One region of the Paenibacillus sp. FJAT-27812 genome, then DNA from elsewhere that is predicted to be linked to it. Evidence: riboswitches for the same ligand, from Rfam matches in the RefSeq annotation. Region 1 holds a riboswitch; the other holds the start of a gene.

Region 1 (5,307 bases):
TATTGTTCAAAATATTTTGGTCAATCAGAAAGTTCTGCCCTAGACTTTTCTTGAAAGAGAAGCCGTATTTGGCAATAATCTCTTTGGTCCGCTTTGGCGTTGCTACCTCGAAGGGTGCCGATTTCACCGCAGCCTTGCTTTGCTCATTTTGATCGTGATCGCTCATTTCCTAACCCCCCAGTTCCTCTTCCATTTGCTTAAACGCTTCTGCAAATTCCACCTTGGAAATGCGAAAGCTTGTACAACGCTTGTAGAACTGCTTGCCGTTTGCATAACCGATCCCGAGTAGCTTGCCCATAACCAAGCGTCGATTAGAAGCGTCTGGATGAACAATAAGCCCCGCTTCCATTAAATCCTCAAAGCTAATCTCTCCCGATTCGTCAAGCGACTCTGTACGGAGCTCTGAGAGTGCCGTGCGAATCGCATCCGGGCTTGCATTCTCAATGCCGATATCTCCCTTGTACAAAGCTTGCTCCTGTGGCAAAAAAGCATGCTTGCAACCGGGCGCGTGACGCGCAACGATTTTGCGAATTCGCTCTCCCGCATGGTCGGGATCTGTAAATATAATAATGCCGCGGCGCTCGTTCGCAAGCGCAATTCTTCTCAGCACGTCCTCGCCGATAGCCGAGCCGTTCGTCTCTATGGTGTCCGCTTCAACCGCCCGTTTTATCGCTGCGGTATCGTCTTTACCTTCAACGACAATGATCTCTTTGATCATCAAGACCATTCCCTTCAACATAAACTCTTATAAACCCGCAAACATGCAAAAAGAAGAGGCGGTGCCTCTCCTTATGATGGCATATTTAATTGAATATTACGATAAGATGATGGTAAACCCGCATATTAGCTTGACGTTGGTTTATTAGGCCCGAGCACGTAAACGGTAAAGCCCTTCTTCCTGCCAAACTTATTTGCCGTTTTGTTGCTATCGAAGTATACGTCGATTTTGTTTCCTTTTATCGCGCTGCCCGTATCCTCAGCCCGGCGGAAACCGATCCCTTCAATATAAACCCACCAGCCAATCGGAATAACCTTTGGATCAACCGCTATCGTTCGTCCTTCTTTCACACGGGAGCCAGATGCTGTAATCCCGTAATCCGGATGGTCGGAATCTTTACCTGTAGAAGCGACACCTGCCGAATAGGCAGTCAGCGTGAAGTTCTTAAGTACGGTCTTGGCCTTGAACGATACACCGCTCTTCGTAAGCGTTGCAACGCTCTGGCTTTTGTTAGAGAGCACAGAAACTTTTGGCTCAGCCTTCTTCGTTCCGATAACGACAACCTGGTCAACTGCAGCGGTCTGGACAACCTTGCTGACCATCTTCTTCGAAATGAGAATGCCGTCCTCGTACTGCTTCTCGATATGTTCAACAATAAGGCCTTCCTTACCGGTTTGCACGAGCTTTTCCTTGCCCGCTTCCAGCGTAGGATCTTTCTTCTTTACGATAGAGTACGGCATGGCGCGCTCGGATTCAGACACCTTCGTGTCGACACGTACGACCGTTACCGTTAATTCCGAATCAACTACCGTATTAAGCGGAGGCATTACTTTATCATGATTACGAACTGGAATATTTAATTCCTCGATCGCTGCCTGCACTGTTCTCTCTGTCGTATATACAGTAGAGGTCTTGCCATCAGCTTTCACAATTACCGGAATCGCTTGAGTAACCTCAATTCGATCTCCGTCCTTTATTGCCGCATTAAGCGGTATGGACACCTCATCATGTGGTCCAATTGCGATAGCTTGTTCATCCAGTAGGCGTTGCAGGACCCATTGCTTCGTTTCCACAATGGTTTCTTGTCCGTTCACTACTACGGAGACGCTTTTGACAGCCGTTCCGTACAACAACACCAAAAACATGAAAGTCATAGCGATTGAGATAGTAGCACTCAAAAGAATCAAACGCAAGTTTTCACGCTTCCATCGCAATGCGAAAGACATGCTGGATGATCGTTTCCCATGGGTGTCCTTAACCTGGAGTATTCCCACTTCATCGGTCCTCCTTCATAGCCCCGCCGCCAAGTGTTACGCATGATACAACTGACGCGACTATAGTATATTGGCGTGCAAGCACGCAATCCAGTACTGCTATCGATCCTCCCACCCCCATCTTTAATCCCTATGTCGACAAATTCCCGTTTATTCGAAAATAAAAAGAAGCCGTCGACAGAGGATCTGTTTCGTGGCTTCCCGGTAAATGATTACACTGGGATACAGAAAAATGGATGCACGAGGTTGATCACTCTCTATGAACGCTTACGAGGTTAGCTGACGGATTCGGGCAAGAGAGACGCCCTATTCGAAAACGCAATGCTCATGGCAAAGGCTCCGAAATTCACCCCTTGAAGAATTCAAAACACGGTACAAAAACCCGTATTTGGTTCCCCCGCTCTCCAAATGGAGATTAAGCGCAAACTGGAAATCCAATACAAAATGTAATGCTCTGAGTTGAATCATACCCTCATACGAGGTGAATTGTAAAGATACGATAAAAGACGATTTAAGCGAAAAAGGTGGATAAAGACGGAAAAATTAAGCGATAATCGCTATAAAAATTAGTTTTTACGCAATAAAGGTCTTAAATTCTCTCTGGTTCTCTCGTTTTCAGACAATACCAAAACATTTTTTTCCGTTTTCGGTCGTAATTGCGCCTATTTCTTCAACAGATTTGCCTAATAATTCGGCTGCTGTCTGTGCGACGAGTGCCACATACGAGGACTCATTTCGCTTCCCTCTGAACGGATGAGGAGCCAAATATGGAGCATCGGTTTCAATCAAAATTTTATCGAGCGGAACCTGCTTAAGCACCTCTTTGGGTACCCTTGCATTTTGGAAAGTAACCGGCCCTCCGAACGAAATATAAAAATTCATATCCAGGCATTGTTTTGCGGTTTCCCAGCTGCCTGAGAAGCAGTGCATGACCCCTCCAACCTCGGCTGCATTTTCCTCCTGCAAAATCCGAATAACATCCTCATGCGCATCGCGGTTATGAATAACGATAGGCTTGCCTACTTTGCGGGCTAGGCGGATTTGCTCGCGGAATACACGCTGCTGAACGTCTTTGGGTGACGTGTCCCAGTGATAATCCAAGCCGATTTCACCGATAGCAACAACCTTCTCATGTGCGCAAAGGCGCTCGATCCATTCTAAATCCTCGGGAAGCATGTCGATGCTATCCACCGGGTGCCAGCCAACAGCCGTATAAATAAAATCATACTGCTCAGCAAGCGCGATCGTCGTTGGGATGGTTTCACGGTTAAAGCCGATATTAAGCAGCATGTGTACGCCTGCATCCTTCGCGCGCTGAATAACCTCGTCGCGATCCTCGTCGAATTTATATGAGTCTAAGTGCGTATGGGTATCAAAAAGTAATGTCATGTTAGTGTCAGGCTCCTTTAGTCGAGTTTAAACAATTTTTTCAACGAATCGGGTATCAGGGAAATATTTTTTTTGAGCGGCTCTTCCGGATAATACAAGTGATACTGGCCTTGATGCAGCCCCGTAATCGAGCGAACGATGTCGGATTTGGCAGATATTTCGCTTATTTCATCTTGCCCGTCTAACAACAAAATCGGCGCTTTTTCTTTCTTTTCTCCTTCTTTTTTGTCCGGTCGATATACGTCATAAGGAAGGTCAAACGGGAAGTCAATTTCCATATGGTAATCCGGATTCATTCCTATAGAAGAGAAGCAATGGCCGATCTCATTCAAAAGGTCCTCATCCGGATTTTCGATCGTTATGTACTTATATAAATGGCGGTTCATAAATCGATCGCATAAATCGCTTAACAGCGAATCCTGCTCCTCTGCCCACTGCGTGAAAGCGGTCTGCACGAGTGCTTCATCCAGCTTCAAATAATCTTGCACCGTAATCGAGTTGTGAAGCAATCCTTTTAGTGAGCTCGGCATCCAATCAAATGTGTAGCCACCCACATAAAGCTCCTGCGCTCTACGAAATATTTGACGTAAAATAATCTCAGAGCTTCTTGTAACTGGATGGAAGTAAATCTGCCAATACATTTGATAGCGAGACATCAAATAATGCTCTACGGCATGCATTCCGCTTTCTTTCACTACAATTTGCCCTTTATAGGGACGCAATACCCGTAATATGCGCTCTAAGTCAAAGGTTCCATAGTTGACACCGGTATAATAAGCATCTCTAAGCAAATAGTCCATACGGTCAGCATCCATTTGACTTGAAATGAGACTTACGACGATGGGCTTTGGATATGTTTTTCGGATAACTGCAGCAACTTGCGCGGGGAACTCTTCCGATACGGCCCGCAGCACTTGGTTGATTTCCGTGTTCTCCAGTATGATTTTGCATGTCCACTCTTCATGATCCGTGTCGAATACTTCTTCTAAGGAGTGGGAGAACGGGCCGTGACCGACATCATGCAGCAGCGCGGCACAAAGCGAGACCAGCCGCTCCTCGGCAGGCCAATCGGGATAGCCGTTACGCTCGAATTGAGAAATAATTTTACGCGTAATTTCATAGACTCCTAGCGAATGTGAAAATCGGCTATGTTCAGCACCATGAAAAGTTAAATACGAGGTTCCTAATTGGCGGATTCTTCTCAATCGCTGGAACTCTTTCGTATTGATTAAATCCCAAATCGTTTGGTCCTGAACATATATATAATGATGGACAGGGTCCTTAAAAACCTTCTCTTCGGTCAGCTGTTGCTTCATCGTCTCTCATCTCCTTTGTTCATATTTTCGACACATTAAGTGAAACTATTGTCGAATAGTGTCGTAAATTAGTTTCCAAAATGTCGAAGCTGTTGTATTCTATTACAGAGTAATATGAGCCTTGTGTATAGTCAAATACTTAACCTGACGGCTTTGAAAGTCAATTTTATTGGTTGACTATTATGGTAATCGTTGGTATTATAGTAATCATAAAAGCAAAATTTATGTCGAACGATGGCGAATTGTATTTTGAGAGGGGCAATGATAGATTATGATGAAATCTACTGGTATTGTTCGTAAGGTTGATGAACTAGGACGGGTCGTTATTCCAATCGAATTACGCCGTACACTAGGAATAGGCGAAAAAGATGCACTTGAAATCTACGTGGATGGCGAGCGCATCATGCTTAAAAAATACGAGCCTGCATGTATCTTCTGTGGCAATGCAGAAAACGTATCTTACTTCAAAGGAAAAATTGTTTGTCATATTTGTTTGTCTGAAATGCCAACACCTGTGACAAAATAAAAAAAATCGGTTATACTGTACTTATCAACTTGTTAATTCTAACCTTTTTTATACTCCTTGATGCCTTCCTGAGCTTGAACCCGG
Region 2 (5,307 bases), 2.8 Mb from region 1:
GTCGGCGGGTGCCGAAGCAGTTGAGTATACAGACCTAAAGGTTACGCTTACTTGCAGCACGGTAGGAGAAGTATCGCCGACTCCGACTAATTCCGCAGATGCTGCGGTGACCGAGTCTCAGACTCCGTCCACGAGCAAGCCTACCGAGACGCCGGTTAATGAAGGCAGTACAGCCCCTGATGCAACAACTAAATCTGAAAGCACAAGCACCGTAACACCTAGCAGTCAGCCAGATCAAGGCAGCGATGGCGCGATTAGCTTAGACGACTATCCAAGCCGCGTTGAGGTCAATCTAGGCAAGCAGGTCGATCTTCCGGCCAAAAGCATCATCCGAGTCGGAGAAGCGGCATATGAGCTTATCGTGCTGGATGTGCAAGCCAATTGAATGAACATTTCCGCTAGTTAACTTACGCTAAGTTGACTGGCGGTTTTTTTATGCGATGAAAAAAGGTTTGAGAAATATTTTTCGCTGGCACAATTTACAGCAGAAAACTTGGCGGAGCAGCTTATTCAAGCGGTCGAAAGCTATAGTCGCTAGACAATAATCGAACGATCATTTATTATAGGGTCATGAGATAAATAAGCTGACGTGAGGGAGAATGGACCTATGCCCGCTAAAAATTACGATACAAGCACCAAAATTAGCGTCATTCTAACAGGCGCGACGGGGATGGTAGGCGAAGGGGTTTTGCATGAATGCCTTCAGCATGCCGATGTGGAACGGGTATTAATCATCAACCGCAAGCCATCTGGTGTAACCCATCCGAAGCTAACCGAAATCGTGCAAGCCGATCTTTTTGATCTATCTTTGGTAGAATCCCAGCTCGAAGGCTACAATGCCTGCTTCTTTTGCCTTGGCGTGTCATCGGTTGGAATGAGTGAAGCTGAGTACAGCCGAATTACGTATGATTTGACCATGTATGTTGCAGGCTTACTGTCCAAATTAAATCCAGAGATGGTTTTCTGTTACGTGACTGCCGGGGGAACGGATCGAACGGAACAAGGGAGAAGCATGTGGGCCCGGGTGAAGGGAAAAACGGAAAACCACCTGCTGCAGCTGCCTTTCAAAAGCGCATATATGTTCCGTCCCGGCTACATTCATCCGACTAAAGGCTTGAAAAATGCCCATCGTTTTTATGGTGCATTTACGTGGTTGTACCCCGTCCTGCGCCGGCTTATTCCAAGGCATGTCATCACACTCAGCGAGCTTGGCAGAGCAATGATCCACATCGTGAGCAGAGGATATGAAACTTCCATCTTGGAGAGCAGGGATATGGCTAAGGTTGCTCAAAAATAAAGCGATTTTAAGGGACCGGCTGTTCCTGCCCGCAGCGAAGCCGCTCGATTCGATAGTCATAGTTGTATTTGCACAGCTGGAGCAAATCGAATTTTAGCCCGCGCTTCGGCTGTGTAATGGTGAGCAGCTTTTTCGTTTTTCCTCTAATGGCTGCACGCACAAGCTTCTGGTCATTTATGACGTTCACAATCAATTCATCAGGGCTATTCTCGGCGTAACGCGTCATAATGAACTGGTCATAAGCTGTTTCTACATCCGCAGATTTAAGTTCCAACATTTGAAAATCCCGCAGCATGCCTTCTTGAACCTTAGCTACCAGCACATGCGTTTCCCCGAAGTAAAGCACATCTTGATCGATGGCCGCCTCACGATCGACGATTTGCTTGTCAGATGCCTGCTCCAGATTGCGAATGCTTAGCAGCATCTGCTGCGCCTTCTCAAACTCCATTTTTGCCGCATAAGCCTCCATCTTCGCATAAAGCGTTTCGATCAAGCCTTGCCCACGATTAGCGAGAAGCTCGGACGCCTGCCTGGTATGCTCCAAATATTCACTTTTGGAAATTTTGCCTTCACAGACCCCGCTGCATTTGCCGATATGGTACAGCAGGCATACCTGCTTGGGCATCGTTTTGCAGGTGCGGAGGCCGTAATGCTCCGTTACGAATTCGAGCAAAGCGTCGCGAAAGCGGGCACTTTTGAAGGGACCCAGACGATGCAAGGGAAGGGAAGCGGAAGCAGCGGCGGTCTGACTTCGTTTCCGATTACGGTAATAAACATCGAGCCGAGGCAGGGGGTCTGCTGTAAGCTGCAAATAAGCATAGCCGCTATTGTCTTTTTTTAACGCACGATTATAGGGTGGCTTATGTATTTTGATTAAATTGTTTTCAAGCAGCAGGCTCTCTGATTCGTTATTTACAAGCACAACCTCAATCGATGATATTTCATCAACGAGCTGGGTTATTTTTCTAAGCGTATGATTTTTAGTAAAATAAGAGCGCAGCCTGCTCCGCAAATTTTTGGACTTGCCGACATAGAGAATACGGCCGTCAGCATCTTTCATGAGATAACAGCCAGGGCTTTGCGGGTAATCGCTGGCTTTGAATAAGAACGACATGATTCGCCATCCTCCTAATCGTATGCTATAGAATGAACCATCATGGGCACTATTCGACACCTCCGGGGACAAACCCTTGTTTTATTTTAGCTCCAAAGCAAAAAGAGACCGACCAGATTGATGGCCGACCTCCTCAAAGAAGCAAATAAATGGTGGATTGAATCAGGCTTGGCTCACTTCTTGCGCTGTAGTTATCATCCATTTGATTCCGAATTTATCTTCGATTTCACCGTATAATGAACCCCAAAATACCGGCTCCAACGGTTGGCTAATATGGCCGCCTGCTGCTAAATTGTCGAAGGCTTGCCGTGCTTCAGATTCCGTTTTGAACTCAAGTGCCAGATGAACGTTGTTTCCTCTAACTAGCGGCTCAAATACGGAATCCGACATGAAGAAATTAACGCCTCCAGCCCGTACACAGAGATGCAAAACCTTGTCCTTCAGCTCATCGCTGGCGTTTGACAATTGCCCGTGCGTCATCAGAGACTGGATCTCACCGCCTAATGCCTGGATATAAAACTCGGCTTGCGCTCTAGCATCCTCCGACTTGATAAAGGTTGTATATTTAGCCATTGTACTACATCCTTTCCTCCGCATATTGAGAAGTTATCCTTCTTTCATATTATCATACCGAACTGACCTAGGTTTCTTACGGATTGCTATGTTGAACGGGTAATTGCTATTGAGATAGAGAGCATAAGAGCGATACGAAAAGATTGTATGGGATGTAAGCGTTTAAATGGATTCATATAGCGGGATTTGAAATCAATTCGATTATTTATGTTCCTTTACAATATTTTTTGGAAGGAGTATGATTCAAAACGAGATCAATCACGATATCTTGTATAGCATATAAACCTTAATCGCTGAGTTCTGAAAAAGAAGCGGGGAAACCATAGAGTGCTGATCATACGATCTAATCTCAGGGGTGAATAACTTCATTTACGAAGTTTAGGGCGACTTTTGCGCCCGAATCCGTCAGCTAACCTCGTAAGCGTCCAGAAGAGGAATTATTCGCGTGCCTACCGATATTTTTTGGAGAAGCCGTGGGAAAGTCCTTACTTTCCTGCGGCTTTTTTTGTCCATTTTAGGATTGGCCTTCTGTTAGAGCGTTGGATGAAAAGGGTGCATAACAAATGAACATGCGAACATGCTAAAGGGAGAATGTACTCCAAGGACGTAAAGATTATCATCCAATGAATTGAAATGGGGCATCTTCATGGTTAGCAGATTTAAACGGTTATTAATCGGACGCCCGATGAAAAGCGCGGAAATTGAAGGCGAGAAGCTAAGCAAGCTTAAGGCGTTAGCTGTATTATCCTCCGATGCGCTGTCATCGGTTGCCTATGGTACAGAGCAGATTTTGATCGTGTTAATGGCTGTCGGATTTGCGGCAGTGTGGTATTCGATTCCGATCTCGCTGGCTGTGCTCGGTCTATTATTAGTTTTAATTTTATCGTATCGCCAAACGATATTTTCTTACCCGACAGGCGGCGGTGCCTATATCGTTGCCAAAGACAATTTAGGCGTCTCGACTGGTTTGCTGGCGGGCGGCTCGCTGCTTGTTGATTATATTCTGACTGTCGCTGTCAGCACGTCGGCTGGAACGGATGCCATTACCTCGGCCTTCCCATCGCTTCATGATCATAGAGTCAGCATTGCGTTAGTGATGATTCTGGTGCTGACGATTATCAATTTGCGGGGAATTACGGAATCCGCTTCCGTCCTCGCCATGCCTGTCTATTTGTTTGTAATCGCAATATTTGTGCTTATTATTTCCGGAATGATCAAATATGCAGCAGGCGGCATTCATGCGGCTGTGCCGGAGATGGGCTCGGCGGTCTTGAATATTAGTTTGTTTTTGTTGTTAAAAGCGTTCAGCTCCGGCTGCTCAGCGCTTACTGGCGTTGAAGCGATGTCGAATGCGATTCCTAACTTTAAACAGCCTGCTGACCGGAATGCGGCAAAGACGCTTATTATGATGGGGACTATTCTTGGCGCAATGTTTATCGGCATTAGTTTGCTAGCCTACTGGTATGGCATTGTCCCGAGCGAGAAAGAAACGGTCGTATCGCAAATCGCCAATGCCACATTCGGCAGAGGAGTCATTTATTACGGGATACAGGCAGTAACCGCTCTGATTTTATTTCTCGCAGCCAATACGGCTTACGCCGCATTCCCGCTGCTTGCCTTTATGCTGGCTAAAGATAAATATATGCCAAATATGTTTATGGCTCGCGGGGYTCGTTTGGGATTTTCAAACGGCATTATCATTTTAGGAATCCTATCCGCACTCCTTGTTATAACCTTTCATGGCAATACCGAAAATTTAATTCCGCTTTATGCGGTAGGCGTGTTTATTCCGTTCACCCTATCCCAGCTTGGGATGATGGTAAGATGGTTGAAGTTGAAGCCAAAAGGCTGGCTATCGCGGTTTGTTATTAACACGATTGGAATGCTGACGACGCTTGCGATCACATTGATCTTCATCATTACGAAGTTTAGCCACGTTTGGATGGTGTTTATTTTCCTGCCGATCGTCATCTTTATTTTCTATGGTATCCACCGTCATTACCGGAATATGGCTGATGAGCTGCGGATCAATATGGCAAATGATAAGCCGGTCATAAAAGGCAGTACGATTGTTGTTCCCGTAGCGGGCATAACACGTGTCGTTAATCACTCGCTCAGCTATGCCAAATCGCTAACCGATAACGTGGTTGCCGTATATGTGGGCTTCGATGACGAAGACATTGAACGCATGGAGAAGAAGTGGGAGGAATGGAACCCTGGCGTTCGGCTCATTGTGCTTCGTTCCAGCTATCGGAGCATCATTAGGCCGCTAATGCGGTTTATTGATACGATTGAATGGAAAACGGGAGAGACCGATCATATT

The links. A riboswitch is a leader RNA that binds a small molecule or an ion and turns the genes downstream of it on or off. The one in region 1 is predicted to bind cyclic di-AMP.
Region 2: it holds a riboswitch for cyclic di-AMP, as region 1 does, so the genes downstream of both, ADU23_RS19890 (APC family permease) here and ADU23_RS08805 (3D domain-containing protein) in region 1, are expected to answer to the same signal.

The regions. Positions count from the first base shown of each region.
Region 1 covers NZ_LIGH01000001.1:2,047,842-2,053,148, forward strand. The annotation lists gene rsmA (16S rRNA (adenine(1518)-N(6)/adenine(1519)-N(6))-dimethyltransferase RsmA) at 1-166, opposite strand, end outside; gene rnmV (ribonuclease M5) at 170-718, opposite strand; gene ADU23_RS08805 (3D domain-containing protein) at 844-1,992, opposite strand; cyclic di-AMP (ydaO/yuaA leader) riboswitch at 2,241-2,424, opposite strand; gene ADU23_RS08810 (TatD family hydrolase) at 2,608-3,381, opposite strand; gene ADU23_RS08815 (HD domain-containing protein) at 3,399-4,697, opposite strand; gene ADU23_RS08820 (AbrB/MazE/SpoVT family DNA-binding domain-containing protein) at 4,969-5,223, shown strand.
Region 2 covers NZ_LIGH01000001.1:4,798,311-4,803,617, forward strand. The annotation lists gene ADU23_RS19870 (GAP1-N2 domain-containing protein) at 1-385, shown strand, start outside; gene ADU23_RS19875 (NAD-dependent epimerase/dehydratase family protein) at 608-1,297, shown strand; gene ADU23_RS19880 (GIY-YIG nuclease family protein) at 1,305-2,411, opposite strand; gene ADU23_RS19885 (VOC family protein) at 2,574-2,984, opposite strand; cyclic di-AMP (ydaO/yuaA leader) riboswitch at 3,266-3,423, shown strand; gene ADU23_RS19890 (APC family permease) at 3,631-5,307, shown strand, end outside.